2 linked regions of the Gloeobacter violaceus PCC 7421 genome follow. The protein of the gene in region 1 interacts with the protein of each later gene in a pairwise test. Links are inferred from orthologs where the notes say so. Each region holds a gene or a part of one and is shown on either strand. Other genes may lie near its edges.

Evidence for each region.
Region 2: the proteins of GLL_RS22570 (region 1) and sufU interact in binary tests that used the Escherichia coli proteins (3 or more experiments, as listed by UniProt). The link is inferred for Gloeobacter violaceus PCC 7421 from one-to-one orthologs.

The regions. Positions count from the first base shown.
Region 1 is NC_005125.1:4,609,869-4,619,632, reverse strand. What follows is about bases 4,188-7,134. They hold GLL_RS22570 (IscS subfamily cysteine desulfurase), read left to right. Parts: upstream 4,188-4,995; coding sequence 4,996-6,273; downstream 6,274-7,134. Other genes in these bases: GLL_RS22555 (RsmE family RNA methyltransferase), read left to right, coding at 6,806-7,134; GLL_RS22560 (HesB/IscA family protein), read left to right, coding at 6,417-6,791; GLL_RS22575 (general stress protein), read right to left, coding at 4,188-4,580. In the rest of the region: GLL_RS22595 (hypothetical protein), read left to right, coding at 1-1,654; GLL_RS22590 (prepilin-type N-terminal cleavage/methylation domain-containing protein), read left to right, coding at 1,638-2,498; GLL_RS22585 (prepilin-type N-terminal cleavage/methylation domain-containing protein), read left to right, coding at 2,495-3,070; GLL_RS22580 (PilW family protein), read left to right, coding at 3,070-4,035; more of GLL_RS22575, read right to left, coding at 4,047-4,187; more of GLL_RS22555, read left to right, coding at 7,135-7,522; GLL_RS22550 (DUF760 domain-containing protein), read left to right, coding at 7,587-7,931; GLL_RS22545 (hypothetical protein), read right to left, coding at 8,217-8,618; GLL_RS22540 (glycerophosphodiester phosphodiesterase), read right to left, coding at 8,717-9,610; chlP (geranylgeranyl reductase), read right to left, coding at 9,588-9,764. UniProt on the Escherichia coli protein: Master enzyme that delivers sulfur to a number of partners involved in Fe-S cluster assembly, tRNA modification or cofactor biosynthesis. Catalyzes the removal of elemental sulfur from cysteine to produce alanine.
Region 2 is NC_005125.1:1,466,661-1,476,476, forward strand. Bases 2,545-5,543 are described here. They hold sufU (Fe-S cluster assembly sulfur transfer protein SufU), read left to right. Parts: upstream 2,545-3,820; coding sequence 3,821-4,267; downstream 4,268-5,543. Other genes in these bases: sufD (Fe-S cluster assembly protein SufD), read left to right, coding at 2,545-2,571; GLL_RS07130 (cysteine desulfurase), read left to right, coding at 2,568-3,821; GLL_RS07140 (SUF system Fe-S cluster assembly protein), read left to right, coding at 4,273-4,584; GLL_RS07145 (AfsR/SARP family transcriptional regulator), read left to right, coding at 5,001-5,543. In the rest of the region: Fe-S cluster assembly protein SufB, read left to right, coding at 1-470; Fe-S cluster assembly ATPase SufC, read left to right, coding at 486-1,244; more of sufD, read left to right, coding at 1,255-2,544; more of GLL_RS07145, read left to right, coding at 5,544-7,946; GLL_RS07150 (ribbon-helix-helix protein, CopG family), read left to right, coding at 8,117-8,314; GLL_RS07155 (hypothetical protein), read left to right, coding at 8,690-9,349; cobM (precorrin-4 C(11)-methyltransferase), read right to left, coding at 9,464-9,816. UniProt on the Escherichia coli protein: A scaffold on which IscS assembles Fe-S clusters. Exists as 2 interconverting forms, a structured (S) and disordered (D) form. The D-state is the preferred substrate for IscS.

The sequences.
Region 1 (9,764 bases):
ATCGGGACGGGCCACCCGCCTCAACGGGGTCGTACTGGAGTCCGACCGGCCGGGTGGGAATGCCGGGGTGACGACCCGGTACTTCGGACCACTGTTCTATTTGTTGCGCGGCGAGGATGTCGATCGCAACGGACGGCTGGACGATTTTCCACCCTTTGATCTCGAAGCGCTTGCGCGCACTGCCTCGGGCTCGGTGAGCGGCAATGTCCAAGCGGTTGCTTTCGAAAGCACTTACGTCGCCCGGCCGGTCGCCCGCCTTGGACCGGTGGTGGCGGGCCAGGCCGTGCTGCTTGGGGAACTGCCCTCCGAGGCAAACGGCCACTGCCGCAGCGCCAAAAATCCGCTGCTTGTGCAGGGGGACTTGTTCGTAGAAGGCGATGTGGTCTTGCGCGGCTGCCTCCAGGGCCAGGGCCAGATCTACAGCGCCCGCAACCTCTACGTGGCAGGCGACCTGGTCTACCGCAACCCACCCGGAAATTTTGGCAACTACACCGCCGCCACCGACCCGGACGCGGCGGCCCGGGCCGATATTGCCGCCGCCAAAGACAGTTTGCGCCTCGCTGCAGGCGGCAGCATCATCCTGGGCGATTACACCGAGCGTGGGGCGGACGATGCGCCCAGGCTCTACCGCGATCGGGCCGGCGAGGTCCACATCCGCTCGCGCTTCGGCTTCACCAAGGGCCGGACGGCCGCTCTGCGAATCCTGAATGGACGGCTTGAGGAGCTGGTAGCGGTGGGCGCCGGCCAGTGGCGCACCCTGGCGGGCCAGGCGATCCCCGCCGGTGAGGTCACGACACTCGAAGCCTACGACGCCCTCGTCCGACCGGTTGTCTGGGACAGCACCCGCAAAGCCCTGCGCAGTTGGCTGTCCGACGATGCTTACCGTGCGTTGTTGGGGGAGAGCATCCCGGGCGGGGAAGGTTCGCTGAGCAGTTGGCGGGTGGACGTTTCGCATCACCGCATTCCAGCGGACGGCAAAGACGGTCCCCCCGAGACGCTGCTGACCCTGGCCACCAGCGCAGATCCCGCCAAAGTCGACAGCGCCCGGCATTTTTTTGCTGAGAATCTGGCCCTCTCGGACGACCCGGCCTCCCTCGAAGAGGCGGAAAACCGCGCCAAAGCCGTCATTGCCCAATTGCAAAGCGGCCGGAGCGGCTGGAGCACCGATGCCGTCGCCTCCCTGGTCACAGCGGGCGGATACGACCGCAAAAGCTGGATGTTGGATCTGGTGCACCGCGATCCGGGTATCTTGGACCCTTACGCGGTGGTCCGTCCCACCCAGATCCAGCGCGTCGATGCCTTGCTCTACAGCGCCCGGCGCATCGCCGGGCACATCAACGGCACCAACTTTACCCTCAACGGCGGGGCGGTGGCGCCGGAGGTGGCGATCAGCGCCCCGGGGGCGGGATGGCTGGGCGAACTGACCACCGATGCCGCCCTGAAGGCGCGGGTGGAGGCCAAATCCAACCAGACCAATCCCCTTTCGGGAACAAGTTATAAATATGGAGCGTTGAACTACGATTACCGGTTGCGCAATGGAGAAGCCGCCTTGCGCCACGTCTCCCGCCTCAACACTGCCGAATCGATCCGATTTGGCAGCAGTAGTGGCGGTGCCCTCACCAGTAAGGTTTGCCGCAATGCCCAGTGCAACTAGACGCCCGCGCGGGCGCCGGGGTCTTACGCTCGTCGAGGTGCTGGTGGCCACGGTGCTCCTGGCGCTGTTTCTGGCGGCTCTCGCCCCGATGCTCTCCGCCGCTGCCCTACTGCGCAGGCAACAGGAACTGATCGCCGAGGCTACTAACCTCGCCCAACTCGAAATCGAAGAAATTCGCCGCTCCTGGTCGGCCATCGAAAACCGCGGTCTGGGCTCCCGCCAGAATATCGGCGGCCTGGTGCCGACCGCCATGCGCGACCGGCTTGTACCCCTGCCCCGGCCCTGTGTGCTGAGCGAGGTCGAATACGAAGGCTGCCAGTACCCCGAAGCGGTTCCGCCGGGGGCTCTGCCGCTTACCGCCTCCGAGAACTACCCCTTCAACTCGGACGGTTACGAAGTGAGCAGTCCCGACCCGAGCGGCGAAGGGCCGGACGATCTTTATCTTTATGATGTCAACCGCGAGCCGCCCGACTCACCGCGCTCGGCGGGCTTCACCATGGCGGGGGTGCGTGGTTCCAGAACCTACCGGGTGCAGGTCTTCTGGGGTTATGCGCCGGGCTCCGCCACCCCCGCTGTGGCCCTGGACGATCCCCAGTGGTACCGGCAGGAGGTGGTGCGGGTGGTGGTGCGCCTCTATCTGGCGGGCAAGGACGGCGATTTGCCGGTGGACGGCGACGGCAACCCGACCCGGCTCACCCGGGCGGTGCGGCCTTTGATCACCTCGCGCAGCGAGGAGGTGGCCGACACCCGGTCTGCCGCCAACGACCCGCAGACCCCGCCGGTTTTCAGCCCCCTCGCCCCGCTGGTGGTCCTGAGCGCCGATATCGCGAGGAGCTACCAGTGAGGCGCGCGGCCCTCGGATTTACGCTGCTCGAGCTGATAATCGTCATAGCCCTCATCGGTTTGTTGGCGAGTTTCGGAGCGGTGTCGGCCTACGGCCTTTTGCAGTCGCGCCGCTTCGACAGCGGTGTGCAGGAGTTGGCCCTGGCCGCCCGCAAGGCCCGCTCCCGCGCCCTCGAATCCTCCGAGACCTACACGTTCGAATTCACCCTGCACGACCCGGGCCGCAACGCCGATCCCGACGATCCGCCGGATCGCTACGCGCTTTACCGTGGTGCTGAACGTCCGGCTGTACCCGACTGGCGGCCCTTGCCCCAGCGCATCTGGATCTATCGCACCAGTATCCCGGGGCCGCCCTACCGCTGGACCTTCGACGAGCGCGGCACGGTGAATCCCTCCCAGATAGGCACCGTCGTGCTCCAGGACGGCGACAACCTTGATGCCGGTCTGGAAACAGCCAAAGACCTGCCCGGCTACCTGCGCAGCCGCGAGAGCAACCCCAACGGCGCAAGCCGGGGGGCGATCATGAACACCTATCTAGGTAAAATCAGCGTCGTCTCGGTGGGGACGCTCTGATGCGCAACCGCCGCGGCCTGACGTTGCTCGAACTGTTGATCACAGCGGTGATTGGTCTATTGCTCGTGGGGGCTGTGACCTACACCTTCACCAACTTCGGCAAAAATGCCCTGGTCGAAAACGCCGTGAGCGACGTGCAGATGGATCTGCACAGTGCCCTCGGGTTGATGACCGACGAATTGCGCCAGGCCCGCTATATCTACAACACCGACCCCAAAAGCAGTGCCACCGACCGTCTGCTCCTTGACCCGATAAACCCGACTACCGCCACCGAGGAAACGACCCTGGCCTTCGCCAATTTCGACAAAAGCCGGTTGGTACAGGCCGATTCGCCCGGCTTTCGGATTTTGTTGGCCTTCTGGGTGCCCACGGTGACAGGCACGGGTCGCCTGGGGGATCGCGCCTCCCCTGCGGGCCGGGGAACACCGCTCGCCTTCAACCTCGACAGCGGCGCTCTCACCGCCTGGGGCTCCGCCAACTCGATCCCGGCCTACAACCTGATTGTTTATTATGTCACCGACCCGCCCCCCGGCTCCGCCTGGGGCGGCCCGCGCATTCTGGAGCGCTGGGAATCACAACCGGTGCCGATCCGCTACGACGAGTTCGTCCAAGCTGAAAATTCCAACCGCTTTCTCGACCTTGCCAACTTCGATGCCACCGCCACTCCGCCGGTGGATGGCGTGTTCCTGCGCAGTTTGCCGTCGGCCGATGAGGCAAGTTTTGCCCTCGCCGATTTTCTCGACGCCGACAAGGGTATCGAGGTAAGGTACCTGAGCGCCCAGACGGTGCAAATCAGCCTACGGGGCAGCCTCGCAGGCAGCCAGGCCGATCGCTATCTGGCCTCCACCGGTTCAACCGCCCAGACGTACTTGCGCGAGAATGCGGGCGACGCCCTCGACTTTACGACCACCGTTGTCGCCCGCAACGTCTGCACCGCCAATGCCATCTGCGTGAAAGATCCCTGAGCGGCCAGAATTTAGCCGCCCGCCAGGTCAAGCCCGGTGCTGTCGGGCGGGTTGCTGCTGGACGGCAAGAGCGCCTCCGGGCTCACCGCAAAACCGACATCCGCGCCGTGACGGTTCAAGATTGCCAGTGCGTCGGTGACGCGAACCCCAAGCGCCTGCACCGTAACCAAGGTGGAGCCCTGGGCGACTCCCCGTTCGAAATGCCGTGCCTCCGCCTCAGGGACGCCCATACCTGTGAGCAGTTCCACCAACTTCTCCGCCAGGGCGGGCTCGCGGGGACTCAGCAGATTGGCGATTGTACCGAGGATACCACTGCCGCCCTCGGCGGCTTCTTCGACGGTCTGGGTGCCGGTTGCGTTGATCAGTTCGCGCTGTTCCTGCCGTTCGGCGAGCGCCACCCCAAGCGTGTCGAGATTGAACCCGTTCGCGTCGAGATCGGCGATGGCGGCTTCGGCGCTGCGCCGGTCCACGAACAGTCCGGCCAGCGTGCCCCTCTCGATAAGATCCGGCGGCAACGAAGTGAGCGGCTCGCGGGGTGTCTCCATGTTTTCCTCCTGTATGCCCTGGCGGCAGTTCTCTCCATCGTCGCGGCAGTCCGGCACGGCAGGCTCTCCCTGGGGGAAGAAAGCCCGCCATGCAGGCCGGAAGTGAGTTCGACCCCGCAAAATCAGGCTCAACAGCATTGACACTCCCCGCGGCTGAAGCTTCGGCAGCAGTCCACCGCGTCTGGCAGGACAACAGGATAACCAGGCGCTAAGCCTTGCCGCTCTCGGCGCACAGTCCTCTTCCACAGCTCTGGCCAGGCCAAGTCCCAGTCAGAGGCATGTCTTGCTGAGCCGTCGTTCGCCACCGGTATCGCCACCACCGTAAAGTACAATGAAGCCAGCGAAACAGTACCAAGTTAGTGCGGTATCCGTTCGAGTCCGGCGAGACGTTTAGCACCCGAAGGGAACAGGCAGGATGATCACTAGAGCTATCTATATGGACAACAACGCCACCACCCCGGTCGATCCGGTGGTGCTGGAGGTGATGTTGCCGTACTTCACCGAGAAATTCGGCAACGCGGCCAGCCGCAACCACGCCTATGGCTGGGAAGCGGAGGAAGCGGTCGAAAACGCCCGCGCCCAGATTGCTGCGGCGGTAGGGGCCGACCCGAAGGAAATCATCTTCACCAGCGGCGCCACTGAATCGAACAACCTCGCCCTCAAGGGTGTGGCCGAGGTGTACCGCGAGAAGGGCAACCACATCATCACCGTGGTCACCGAGCACAAGTGCATCCTGGATAGCGCCAAGTACCTCGAGCAGCACGGCTGCCGCATCACTTATCTGCCGGTCAAGCCCGACGGTCTCATAGATCTGGCCGAGTTGGAAGCGGCGATTACCCCTGAGACCGTTTTGATCTCGGTGATGTTCGCCAACAACGAAATCGGCGTCATTCAGCCTGTCGCCGAAATCGCCAAGATTGCCAAATCCCACGGCGTGCTCTTTCACACCGACGCTGCCCAGGCCCTGGGCAAAGTGCCCATCGACGTGCAGGCCCTAGGCATCGACTTGATGTCGATGTCAGGCCACAAGCTCTACGGCCCCAAGGGCATCGGTGCTCTCTACGTGCGGCGCAAGAACCCGCGTGTGCGCCTCGAAGCGCAGTTGCACGGCGGTGGCCATGAGCGGGGCATGCGCTCCGGTACCCTCTATGTGCCCCTGATTGTCGGCATGGGTGCCGCGGCCGAGCGGGCGGTGCAAAACCTCGAAGTCGAAGCGGCCCGGACGCGCAAACTGCGCGAGCGGCTCTTAGAACAAATTACCGGTCGGTTGAGCGAGGTTTATGTCAACGGCTCGCTGGAACATCGCCTGTCCGGCAACCTCAACTTGAGCTTCGCCTTTGTCGAAGGGGAAGCCCTGCTGATGGGCCTCAACGACACGGTGGCACTCTCCTCCGGGTCGGCGTGCACTTCGGCGTCGCTGGAGCCCAGTTACGTGCTCAAGGCCCTGGGGGTGGGCGACGAATTGGCTCACTCCTCGCTGCGCTTCGGGATCGGCCGCTTTAATACTGAAGAAGACATCGACCGCACCAGCGCCAAAATTGTCGAGGTGGTCAACCGCCTGCGCGAGATGTCGCCTCTGTGGGAGATGCACCAGGAAGGCATCGACCTGAAGCAGATGGCCTGGCCGCCCACTGACTTTCTTTTGCCCACCGCACACCCTGAAAGGATCCCAGGCCATGCCGTACAGCGATAAAGTCATCGACCACTACAACAATCTCCTGAGCCTGCCGCCGGTCAAGATCCACTGCTCGGTGCCGGCTGAGGATGCCATGCGGGCTGCCGTTGCCGACTACCAGGCCGAACAATCCAAAACCCTACCCACCCAGGAATGACACCATGACCACCAGCATCGACACCGCTCCGGCCCGTCGCCTTCCGCGCCGAGGCATCCAGATGACCGAAAGCGCCCTCGCCGAGGTGATGCGCCTGCGCGAGCGCCGCGGCGGCGATCTGATGCTGCGCGTCGGCGTCAAAGGCGGCGGTTGCTCGGGCCTCAGCTACACGATGGACTTCGAAGAAGAATCCAACGTCACCGCCCACGACGAGGTCTTCGACCACAGCGGCTTTAAAGTCGTCTCCGACAAAAAGAGTCTGCTGTTTCTCTACGGGCTGGTGCTCGACTACAGCGACGAATTGTTGGGCGGCGGCTTCAAGTTCAACAACCCCAACGCCGAGCGCTCCTGCTCCTGCGGCAGTTCCTTCTCGGCCTAGCGGCGCACCGCCCCATGGGCAGCACCGCCCGGCTGTTTCTGGACCCGGTTCAGTTTAGCGGTGATACCGCCCGGCTCGACCCGGCCCAGTCGCATTACCTCAGGCAGGTACTGCGGCTGCGGGACGGAGCAAGTTGCATCGTAGGCGACGGCCTGGGCAATACCTGGCAGGCGACCCTCGCGGGCGACACCGTCAGGCTCGGCTCGCTTTTGCCCCGAACGGGCGAATTGCCCCTGCCGGTCACCATCGCCTGCGCGGTTCCCAAGGGCGATCGCTGGGACTGGCTGTTGCAGAAGTCTACAGAGCTGGGGGCAGACCGGATTGTGCCGCTGGTGTGCGAGCGCTCGGTGGTGCAGCCGGATGCCAAGCGGCACAAGCGCTGGCAGGCGATCGTCCGCGAAGCCGCGGAGCAGTCGGAGCGCGCCGTGCTGCCCGTCGTCGAACCACCGGCCTTGTTTGGCATGTTTCTGAGGCACCCTGCCCGGGGTACGCGGCTTATCTGCACTGCCCGCGGTGTGCGGCCACCTTTGTTGAATTATTTGCCGGCCGCCGCCCTGACATTGCTATTTGGGCCGGAAGGGGGGTTCAGTGAGACCGAAGTGGCCGCCGCCACCGACGCCGGTTACCAGGTATGCAGCCTGGGCAGCCGTATCCTGCGCACCGAGACCGCACCGTTGCTTGCCCTCGGTTGGATTGCCGCCTGGTACGAAGGGAAGCCTGAGGACACTTGACGCTCCCTGGCGCAAATGCCACGATCAAATTACAAGATGTTACGCACAAGCCGCCAAGGATGCCATGCTTGTCCCTTTCGACCCTTCGCAATTCGAATCCGAATCGGCCACAGGCGAACGGCCGCAGGATAACAAACTCGTCCACTACTTGCGGATGCAGTCGCCCGAGTTGCTTTCGCAGATCGCCCAATCCGTCACCCCGGAAGTGCATCAGATGATCGCGGGCAATATCCAGGGGCTCATGGGTAGCCTGCCGAGCAACCAGTTCAATGTTCAGGTAAGCACCAACCGCGACAACCTCTCGGCTTTGCTCGCCTCGGCGATGATGACCGGCTATTTTCTGCGCAACGTCGAGCAGCGCATGGAACTGGAAGGCCGCTTGAATGCCGCCCTTGGCGGCGAGGATTGAGCACGTTTGTTCTTGCACTCTAAGCCGGTGCCCCACGCCGCACTTCTGCAGCGTGGGGCATTTTGATGAGCACGGCACGGTCCCAACGCGGAATCGGGATAACAAATCCCGAGGGGCTCCGGGGGTAGATATATGCATGCGCTGCAGATGGAACTTCGCGGACAGCTTGGTGGCAGCACAAAACCCATACCCTCGCGATCGGAGGGCTATGCTAAAATCCCGCAAATAATGATCGGCAGTACGGCATGCCGTTTACTACCCGAACAAAAGGGGCTTATGGCGCGCTTAGAGAACGCCGGTTTCTTTTTCATTTAGTGAAGGGTATTCGTCTTCATCGGTCGAAAGAAGCGTCGAACCCTTCGCCCAGGTGAGCAACGAAATCAAAAACGACTGGTAGCCAACGTGGCGCCTTTGGGCTTCGTCCTTAAGCCACTTGAGCAGTTCTCCGGGCATCCGGATGCTGATGAGAAAGCGTTCGTCAGTCTTAGCCGCTTCAAGGGTTTCATCGAGACTGGTGCGCGGCTTGTAGGCAAAACGTTTCCACACGTGGCGGTAACGGTAAATGGTGCTCACCGAGAGCTGGGTCTCGGAGGCGAGTTCGCGCACCAACTGGCTACTTTGCATCGGCAGCGCATTCTTTTTATGCAGCGCCTTCAATGCCAACTCGATCTTCTCCTGGTTTTCCATATCTACTGTTTTTCCTCCGGGATCATGGCTTGCTGTTGCAAACTATACATCAAACATAGCGAAGTTCCCGGGGAAGCGGGAAGCGATTTTTTGACTTTTCAGCAACCCAGCGCCTGCAAAAGATCGGGCACATCGGTAACCAAACCGTTCACCCGCCATTCGGTAAGTACAGCCATTTCCTTGGCGTCATTGACAGTCCAGGGTATTACCTGTAGACCGGCCGCCTGGGCTATCTCGACTGCGGAGCGATCGATAGACTGGTAGTAGGGACACCACAGCTGTGCATTAAGGTGTTGCATATCGGTCAGCAAATTGACCGGTGTATGTGCGGTAAGTAGGGCAGTTCGAATCGAGCGATTGCACTGCCCGATCGCCTGAAGTGCGCGGGGCACAAAGGACAGAACCACAACATTCTTACAGAAACTCGATCGTTCAATCGCAGAGGCAACACACTGTTCGAAGCGCTCGCCATGGGGGCCAAGCCATAGGGCGTCATAAAACGGGGCGCGTTTGATCTCAAGAAATATGCGAATGCTTTGCAAATATAGTGCCTGTTCGGCACCCAATTGCCCATAAGCCGCTAGCAACGCGAACACCTGCTCGAGGGTAGGCGGCACAAAGACGCTAGCTACATTTTTCATCAACAGCGGTGCGATCCGGCCTGTGTAGAGGGTTTTTGGGCGCTCCGCGGACCCCAATTCGAACTGGCAATCAGCGATGTAATTATCTTGAATCGTTGACAGTTCCAACTCTCCCCAGCAAGGCGGCTCCACAGGAAGCGGACCGGTGCTGAGGCGGCATTTGCCGGGCAGCGGGCGCGGGTCGTGGCTGACCAGCACCTGGCCGTCGCCGCTCAGGTGTAAGTCCATCTCGATACCGTCGACGCGCAGGTCGAGGGCTCTTTCGAAAGCCGGCAGCGTATTCTCGGGCACCTGCGCCCGGCAGCCGCGGTGGGCGATGACGAGCGGTCTAGCGGGTGGGGGAGAGGGCATTGCCCCGCAGTAGCGAGCCGAGCGTCTTGAGGGTGATCTTGGTCTGCACGAAGGGACCGGCGGGGACCACGGTCTTGTACAGGTACGAATCGAACGTCAGCCGCTGCACGTCGCGGTCGGCGCACATCTCGACGAACGCCTCGCGGGTGGCGTC
Region 2 (9,816 bases), 3.1 Mb from region 1 along the record:
TGGGCGAGTTCTATTCGGTGGCGCTCACCAACAACTACCAGCAGGCCGATACCGGCACTAAGATGATCCACATCGGCAAGAACACCAAAAGCACGATCGTCTCCAAGGGCATCTCGGCGGGCCACGGCCAGAACACCTACCGCGGGGCGGTGAAGATCTTGAGCGGTGCCGATGGGGCGCGTAACTACTCGCAGTGCGACTCGCTGTTGATTGGCGAAGATTGTGGGGCGCACACGTTTCCGTATATCGACGTGCAGAACCCGACGGCGCGCATGGAGCACGAGGCGTCCACCTCCAAAATCGGCGAGGACCAGATTTTCTACTGCAACCAGCGGGGCATCGCCACCGAGGATGCCGTGTCGATGATCGTCAACGGCTTCTGCAAAGAAGTGTTCCGCGAGTTGCCGATGGAATTTGCGGTCGAAGCCCAGAAGCTGCTCGAAGTCAGCCTCGAAGGCAGCGTCGGCTAAATGGAGAACCACCCTATGCTCGAAATTACCAACCTGCAGGCGCGGGTCGAAGGCAAAGCGATCCTCAAAGGAATAGATCTGACCGTCCGCCCCGGCGAGGTGCACGCCATTATGGGTCCGAACGGCTCGGGCAAGAGTACCCTGGCCGGGGTGCTCGCCGGGCGCGAGGAGTACGAGGTGACCGGCGGCGCGGTGCGCTATCTGGACCAGGATTTGCTCGAACTCGCCCCGGAGGAGCGCGCCCGCGCGGGACTTTTGCTGGCCTTTCAGTACCCGGTGGAGATTCCTGGCGTGAGCAACGTCTATTTTCTAAAGGCGGCGCTCAACGCGCTGCGCAAACATCGGGGCGAAGGCGAACTGGACGCGGTCGAATTTTTGGCCCTGGTGCGGGGGAAGCTCAAGACCGTGCAGATGGCCGAGAGCTTTTTGCGCCGCTCGGTCAACGAGGGCTTCTCCGGGGGCGAGAAAAAGCGCAACGAAATTCTGCAGATGGCGCTGTTGGAACCGTGCCTCGCCATTCTTGACGAGACCGATTCGGGCCTCGATATCGACGCGCTCAAAATCGTGGCGGATGGTGTGAATGGCCTGCGCTCGCCCGAGCGCTCCTTTCTGGTCATCACCCACTACCAGAGGCTGCTCGATTACATCGTGCCCGACTTCGTGCACGTGCTGATGAACGGCCGCATCGTGCGCTCGGGTGGGCGTGAACTGGCCCTCGAACTCGAAGAAAAAGGCTACGGCTGGCTCGAAGCGGAGGTGACCGTCGGTGCCTAGGGAGTCTGCCATGCCCGCTGCAATCGAAAAAAACGTGTTCGTTCCCGACTTCGAGCCTTTTATTGCCGCTCGCCCGGGCGAGGCTGAAGCGGTGCTTGCCTCGCGGCGCGCGGCGATGGGACGCTTTGTACAGCTCGGAGTACCCCATCGGCGCCTGGAGAACTGGCGGCACACCGATCTTTCGGCCCTCACGAAAAACCGGTTTACCCTCGCAGCCGAACCGGTTTCCATCGATCCGGTTCAGTTGGTTCCCTACACTTTTTCCGGTGCGCGCGAACTGGTATTTGTGGACGGACTTTTCAGCGCGGAACTGTCAAACCCCGGCAAAGCGCAGTCTGGTCTGCTTCTGGGCAGTTATGCCGAGTGTCTGCCAGAGGATGCGCTGCGGTGGGCGGTTGCTCCCGAGGCCGCCGAAGCGCTCGAAGCGCTCAACGGGGCCTACTGGCAGGACGGGGCGTGCGTGGATCTGGCGGCCGATGCCCGCGTCGAAGAACCGATTCACCTGCTGTTCATCGCCACCGGGGCCGATTTGCCCCTCGCCCAGTTTGTGCGCAACCGGATCACAGCCGGGCCGGGCAGCCGGGCCACGATTATCGAGACCTACGCAAGCCTCGGGGCGGGTGTGCATTTCACCTGCCCCGTCGGCGCTGTCGATGTGGGAGCCGACGCCGACCTCGACCACTACCGCCTCGGGCAGGAGAACGCCGCCGCCTTTCACCTGGCGACCTCGCGGGTGCGCCTTGGGCGCGACGCCCGCTTCAAGTCTCTCGCGTTCGTGGCCGGTGGCGGCCTGGTGCGCCATGACTTGTTTGCCGAACTGGCCGGTCCCGGCAGCGAAGCGACCCTGCACGGACTCTATCTGGCAGGCGGCACCCGGCACGTCGATCATCATCTCTGGGTGCGCCACAGTGCCCCCCACGCGGCAAGCCGCCAGATCTACAAGGGTATCCTCGCCGGCCGGGCGCGCGCCGTCTTTAACGGCAACGTCTTTGTTGCCTCCGAAGCGGCCAAGACCGACGCAAAGCAGACCAACCGCAACCTGTTGCTCTCGGACGCAGCGCTGGTGCACTCCAACCCCCAACTGGAGATCTACGCAGGGGATGTGCGCTGCACCCACGGCTCCACCGTGGGACAACTCGATGAAGAAGCACTCTTCTACCTGCGCTCGCGCGGCCTGGATGAGGCGCAAGCCAAAAATCTGCTGACCCGCGCCTTTGCAGGCGACCTGTTCGAAGATATCCGGCTTGCCGCCCTGCGCGACCGGCTGGAGACCCTTTTGTACACCTGGCTCTCCTTTGAGGCCGGAATTGCCGGAACGCAACCATGACCTTCACCGCCCAAGCTCACCGGACCCTGACTCCCGCCGCCGTCGAACGCCTGCGCGCCGATTTTCCGATTTTGCGCCAGACCGTCTACGGCAAGCCGCTGGTTTACCTGGACAACGCCGCCACCACCCAGAAGCCCCAGGCGGTGCTCGACGCCATCGCCGCACTCTACACCGGCTATTACTCGAACATCCACCGCGGCGTGCACCACCTCAGTCAGCTTTCTACCGAAGCCCACGAACAGGCCCGCATCAAGGTGCAGCAATTTATAAACGCCCAGAGCGATCGCGAGATCGTCTTCGTGCGCGGCTGCACCGAGGGGATCAACCTGGTGGCCCAGACGTTTGGCCGCGAGCGCGTCGGTCCGGGCGACGAGATTGTCATTTCCGCCATGGAGCACCACTCCAACATCGTTCCCTGGCAGATGCTCTGCCAGGAAAAAGGAGCGATCCTCAAAGTGGCGCCCATCGACGATCGCGGCGAAATCATCCTTGAAGCCTTCGAGCAACTCCTGGGCGAGCGCACGAAGCTGGTGGCGGTGGTGCACCTGTCGAACGCTCTGGGTACGATTAACCCGGTGGCGCGCTTGATTGAACTGGCCCACACCCGCGGCATTCCGGTGCTGGTGGACGGCGCCCAGGCGGTGTCCCATATTGCCGTGGACGTGCAGGCGCTCGACTGCGACTTTTACGTTTTCTCGGGCCACAAGCTCTACGCGCCTACCGGCATCGGCGTGCTCTACGGCAAGGCGGAACTGCTGGAGGCGATGTCCCCCTGGCAGGGCGGCGGAGACATGATCCGCTCGGTCAGCTTCGAGAAGACGATCTACAGCGACTTGCCCTACAAATTCGAAGCGGGTACCCCGGACATCGCCGGGGCCATCGCCCTGGGTGTTGCCGTCGACTATGTGCAGCACATCGGCCTGGAGGCGATTGCAGGCTACGAGCAGGAACTGCTCGATTACGCCACCGAAGCGCTCAGCGCCATCGACGGCGTCAAGCTCATCGGTACCGCCCGCGATAAGGCGAGCGTGCTTTCTTTTGTGCTGGCCGGGGTCCATCCCCACGACATCGGCACGATTCTCGACCGCAAAGGCATCGCCGTACGGGCGGGCCACCACTGCGCCCAGCCGGTGATGCAGCGCTTCAAGGTGCCGGCCACCGCCCGCGCCTCGTTCGCCTTTTACAACACCCGCGCCGAGGTCGATGCGCTGGTGGCGGCAATCCAACAAGTGCAGGAGATGTTTAGCTGATGTTCTCGGATCTGCGCGATCTCTATCAAGAAGTGATCCTCGACCACTACAAGCGTCCGCGCAATTTCGGATTGCTGGAGGCGGCCAACCGCGAGGCGGAAGGCCACAATCCGCTCTGCGGCGACCAGGTGACCATTTATCTGCAGGTCGAAGACGGCATCGTCAAAGACATCCGCTTTCAGGGAGCCGGCTGCGCCATTTCGACCGCCTCCGCCTCGTTGATGACCGACGCGCTCAAGGGCAAGTCCGTGCAGGAAGTCGACACCCTGTTCGAGCGCTTCCACCGGCTGGTGACCGACAGCAGTGCCGAGGCCGGCCCGGAGTTGGGAAAACTCGCGATCCTAGCGGGGGTGCGCGAGTACCCCGTGCGCGTCAAGTGCGCCACCCTTGCCTGGCATACCCTACAGGCCGCCCTGCGCGGAAGCGGCGCGGTGACGACGGAGTAACCACCATGAACAAAGACAGTGAACTGCAATCGCAGGTGGTCGAAGCCCTCAAGGGGGTCTACGACCCGGAAATTCCGATCAACATCTACGACCTGGGCCTGGTCTACGACGTGAGCGTGGCCGCGGGCCACGTCGCGGTCCAGATGACCCTCACCGCTCCGAGTTGCCCGGTGGCGGGCTCGCTGCCCGGCGAAGTCGAAATGAAAATCCGCGAACTGCCGGGGGTGGTCTCTGCCCAGGTCGAACTGGTCTGGGAACCGGCCTGGACCATCGAACGCATGCCCGAGGAAGCCAAACTCCAACTAGGCCTTTTTTAACCCGGCCCGGCCATACGGCCAGTAAGACCGAACCCCCGGCTGGACGCTCGTCCAGCCGGGGGTTGGGTGTATTGCAGCAGAGATACAGGACTGACGTTGTAGCGGTATGGAAGGGGGGTATTCATCTGCGCAATGTGGTCCGGAAAGAGCGCCACTGCGAGCGCTATCGGGGATCCCCTGGCAGTGCCCTGAGCCAGGGCACTGCACTGATTCAACACACCCAAGCTGACTCTAGCCACGGTCAGCACCTGCGTCCTCAAGAGCGGGCCGGAGCGATAAGTCTGTTGTAAGGTTAACCAGCCAACGTCAGTAGAACGTCAAAACAGCGTGAAAGTCGCGTGAAACTACCGACCATTTGTCAGCGGGTTGACGTATCGTTGGAGCGACTATCCTCACTACACTACGAGCGGAAAATCTTGACACGGCTGGCGATCTCACTGCTCGGTCCGTTTGAAGCGACGCTGGATGGGCGGCTGTTGCCGCATTTTGCCTACGAGAAAGTGCGTCTTTTATTGGCATATCTGGTCGTCGAGGCGCGCTACGTCCACCACCGCGACACCCTCGCGGCATTGCTCTGGCCGGATCAATCAAGTGCCGTCGCCCGCGGTAATCTGCGCAAGGCCCTGCTGTCGCTGCGCCAGGTGTTGGGGGATCATCTGGCCCAGGTGCCGTTTTTGATCGCTACCCGCAACACCATCCAGTTCAACCGGGCCGGTGATTTCACCCTGGATATTACGGCGTTTATCGCACAGCTCGACGCTTATGCTCAACGACAGCCCAACGACGACTCTGCGGTCACCGGTCGTGTGTTGCTTTTGGAGCAGGCCGTCGCCCTCTACCGCGGTCCTTTTCTGGGCGAGGCGAATCTGCCGGGCTGTGAAGCGTTCGAAGACTGGGCCGTTCCGATTCGGGAACAGTTGCACTTGCAGGCGTTGGCGGCCTGCGCGGCGATCACCGCCTACTACGAACAACAGCGCTGCTGGGAACAGGTGCAGCGTTACGCCTGGCGGCAACTCACCCTCGAACCGTGGAACGAAAATGCCCACTGCGCATTGATGCGGGCCCTGGCCTATAGCGGGCAGCGTGGAGCAGCACTGCAACAATATGAGCGCTGCCGCAAGGTACTCGCCGAGGCGCTCGGCGTCTTGGAGGCGGAGCCTGCCACGACGGCGCTGTACGAACAGATCCGCAGCGGCGCCCTGGGGCCGCCGGAGCCTGCAGCCCTGGCTTCGAGCGCCCCAGGGCGCCGAGCAGTTCCGGGGCCGGGGAACTTGCCGGCACCGCTCACGGGACTGGTGGGGCGGCAGCAGGAGATCTTGGCGGCGGGGGAACTGTTGACGCGCGAAGAGGTGCGGCTGGTGTGCTTCACCGGCGTGGGCGGTACCGGTAAGACGCGACTGGCGTTGGCGGTAGCCCAGGCGCGTCGGCAGAACTTTGCAGAGGGCGTCTGGTTCGTAGGACTCGCGGCCCTGGACGATGCGGCACTGCTGCCGGTGGCAATCGCCCACGCTCTGGCGGTGCAGGAGTCCGGCGCGGGGACGCTCCTGCAGCGCCTGGTCGCTTTTTTGCGGGAGCGGCAGGCGCTGTTGGTGTTGGATAACTTTGAGCACATCACCCAGGCCGCTGGGATCGTCGCCGAGCTGCTTTCCGCTTGTCCGCTGCTCAAAATATTGATCACCAGCCGCACGCGATTGCGCCTGTACGGCGAGTGGGAGTTTGGCGTGCCCCCCCTCGCCTTGCCGACTTCTGAAGGGCCGCTCACTTACGAGCGAATCTGCGCGTCGGAGGCGGTACAACTTTTTGCCGCCCGCGCCGAGGCTGCTCGGCGCGACTTTGTGCTGACCCCGGCGGTGGCTCCGGCGGTGGCGGCCATCTGCACCCACCTCGACGGGCTACCCCTGGCCATCGAGTTGGCCGCAGCCCGCAATGCACGGCTTGACCCGCCGGCCCTGCTGGAGCAACTCGACAAACGCCTGCCGTTCCTGGTCGATGGTCCCGCCAATGTCCCCAACCGCCACCGGACCTTGCGCCAGGCGATCGCTTGGAGCTACAACCTGTTGCCGTGCAATGAGCGGCAATTGTTCCGGCGATTGGGGGTCTTTGCGGGCGGCTGGTCGGTGGAATCCGCGCTGGCCGTCTGCAGCGATCCGGACGACAGCGGGCGCGACCCGGCGGCAGAACTGCTCTCGCTTGCCAATCACCACCTGCTCAAGCAGGAGCCCGTCGCTGAAGCAGAAAGGCGCTTTGCCATGCTTGCGACCCTCCGCGAATACGCTCTGGCGGAGCTGGAGGCCGCAGACGAGCTAGAAGCGGTGCAACAACGGCACGGCGAGTATTTTCTGCAGTGGGCGACAGCTTCCGAGGCGCACCTGCGGGGCGCGCAGCAGGGGAGCTGGTACCGCCGGTTCGCAGTCGAGCACGAAAATTTGCGGGCCGCTTTGCACTGGACCTTTGCCCACGGGCGGGCGGAGGCAGCGGCCCGCCTGGCAACGGCGCTGTGCCGGTTCTGGTGGTTCTGCGGCCATTTGAGCGAGGGTCGGCGCTGGCACGAGGCGATCCTCGCCCGGCGAGAACATTTGTCCGGACCGATACTGGCCCGGTTGCTGGCTGGCGTCGGTATGCTGGCGCTGCGCCAGGGCGATGCGGCGCAGGCCGCAGTCTGGTACGGCCAAAGCGAACGGTTGTGTCTCGAACTGCGGGACACCGCCGGTCTGGCCGTGGCGGCGGCGGGCCTCGGGATGGCGGCCTACTACGGGCGGGAACACGCCGCGGCCCAGGAGCATTTCGAACAGAGCCTGATTCGCGAGCAGGAGTACGGCTTACCCCTGGCCGAGGTGGCGCTGGCCCGTTTTTTGCGCGCGGCCGTGCAGTTTCATACCGGCAACCCGGCCCGGGCGCACAACTTACTGTTGGAGGCTCTGGAGCATAGCCGCACCCTGGGCGAACCGTTCGTCACGGCACTCTGTCTGGCGGGCCTGGGGCAGATCGCTCTTGCGACGGGTGAGTACTCGCGTGCAGAGCAGCAGTATAGCGAGGCTCTCGCCCTGCTCGAAGATCTCGATGCGCGCGAAAGTTCAGTCAGTTGGGTGCTGGGCGGTCTGGCCGCTCTGGCCGCCGTCCATGGCCGGTCGATGCGTTCTGTGCGGCTCTATGCCGCAGCTGAAGCCCTGAGCGAGGCGTACGGATCGCCCTTGGGTCCGGAGGTACAGCACTTCCACGAGCCGTTTCTGGCTTCCGCCCGCACCCGGTTGGGCGAGGCGGCGTTCGCCTCGACCTGGCTTGTGGGGCGCGCGCTCACCCGCGAAGCCGCCTTTGCCCTGGCCCGACAGCACGCCGCCGGTGCAGAGGCCCAAGAAAACTGAACTCCATGCCCTGACCTCTTGTATGGCCGATGTAGTCATCGGCATTGGCAGGCAAAACTACACACCAAAAGTGGTCAAGAATGTACTACTGGCATTATTGGTGCTCAGCTGGTGACAGCTGGTGTTGTTGTTGCTATCCTTGAAACATGGGATGCGAGAGGGAGCAATCGATGGACGAAACAGCAACGCCCAAAAACACCCGCATCATTGTCTACCTAAGACCGCCGGAAGCCGAGCTACTAAAGGAGCTTCAGAAAAAGACGAAAGTCTCTCAGAGCAATCTGATGCGCATAGCATTACTGCTGTTTGCCAAACAATTTGCTGAGCAGGGTTCTGCCTTAGTCGAGAGCCTTGAACTAGACCCATAAAGCCCGGGCATAGTTACCCAGACATCTCATGTAAATGCTTGGGGAAGAGTTTTATATTCAAAAGAACCAACAGGAGACTCATAATGAATGTCCATGCTCCTAGGGGCGGAATTCACTTACCTGCAACGGTTCCGCTCACCTTTCAGATGACCGGTATTGATTTGAATGAATACTCACACAAGGCAGCTTTTCGCTTTACGGATGTATGCAAGCCAGTTGTATGATCTTCCAACAGAAGGGGAAGATTGTACATCAATGGGGATGGTCTTCAATACATTGCTGCGCACAATAAAGAGAGCGTTGATATCCTTTGCTCCGACGAGCAGATCATGAGTTGAGTACAAACAGTTCATCAACAATAACAGGAGTCAAGCAATGTTTATAATCGTCAACCTGCCGAATGAAAGATTTCTGATCTACAGGGCTCTTTCAGTGAGTCTGCGCGCATTCAAGACTATTGACGACATCGAAAAATACTGCAAGGGTTTTGCTGGTAACAGGCTGGATGTAGTGGGTTACTTGCTGGAGTTTACCCTTATCGGCTTTGTCGAACAAAGCCCCGAATTTGCCTACCGTCTGAAACTTGACTCAGACAGTCTGAAACTGCTCGATGTTTTAGAGGAATCCTTATATCTGAATCCGGATACTGGAGCCGAGGAGGTAGATAATGACATTGCAAAAATTCTGGAAAAGAATGGCATAGAGAACATTCCCAAAAACAGAGCAGAGTTTATCAGAGAGCATCTTCTCGATGGCTCTTTCAATGATTCTCTAGAGGTGGAGGAGGCTGCAAAACCTAGTAAGCTCGCTGAGTGTGAAACTTCTGAAGAGCGAGAAACGTTCATTGAGCGTGTGGAGCTAGCCGAAAAAAGCTCAGGAGTTTATGAGGCTGGATACAGAGCGCTCTCTGGGCTTCAAACGTTGTATGGAGCGGCAATTAAGAAAGGGGACCACCCCCTGGCTCTAGCTACGCACAAATCTATCTTCGACTTGGAGCATGAACTTCTGAGTAGGGGACTTTACTCGCACAGCTGACAATGGCAGCAGTAGGATAATCGGCCTCACGAGAGAATTGCTCAAAGGCGTGCTGAACCTGTCATATCGGCTCCGTTAGTGTGGCCATGTTTGGGTAAGGTGTCAGGAGACACCTCATTTCGCCCGAAACAGATGGTTGTGCTCAGGGTGGTACAGCCGGGAGCGGGACGGGGCGGCTTCCAGGGCAGGGCTGATCACGTACAGGGTCGTGCGGGTGAGCTTCTCCTCGCGCGTCGTGCGGGCAAGTTCACCCAGGCGGGTGCGCACGATGCGCTCGTCGGGCCAACCCAGGCGGTAGCAGACGGCCACCGGTGTTTCGGGTGGATAGTGGGCCAGCAGACGCTCCTCACACTCGGTGGCGTGGTGGGCGCTCAGATACAGGCACAGCGAGGCGCGGTGGGCCGCCAGGCCCGCCAGTTCTTCGGCGGCGGGAATGCCGGTACGGCCGCTCGCCCGCGTCAGGATAA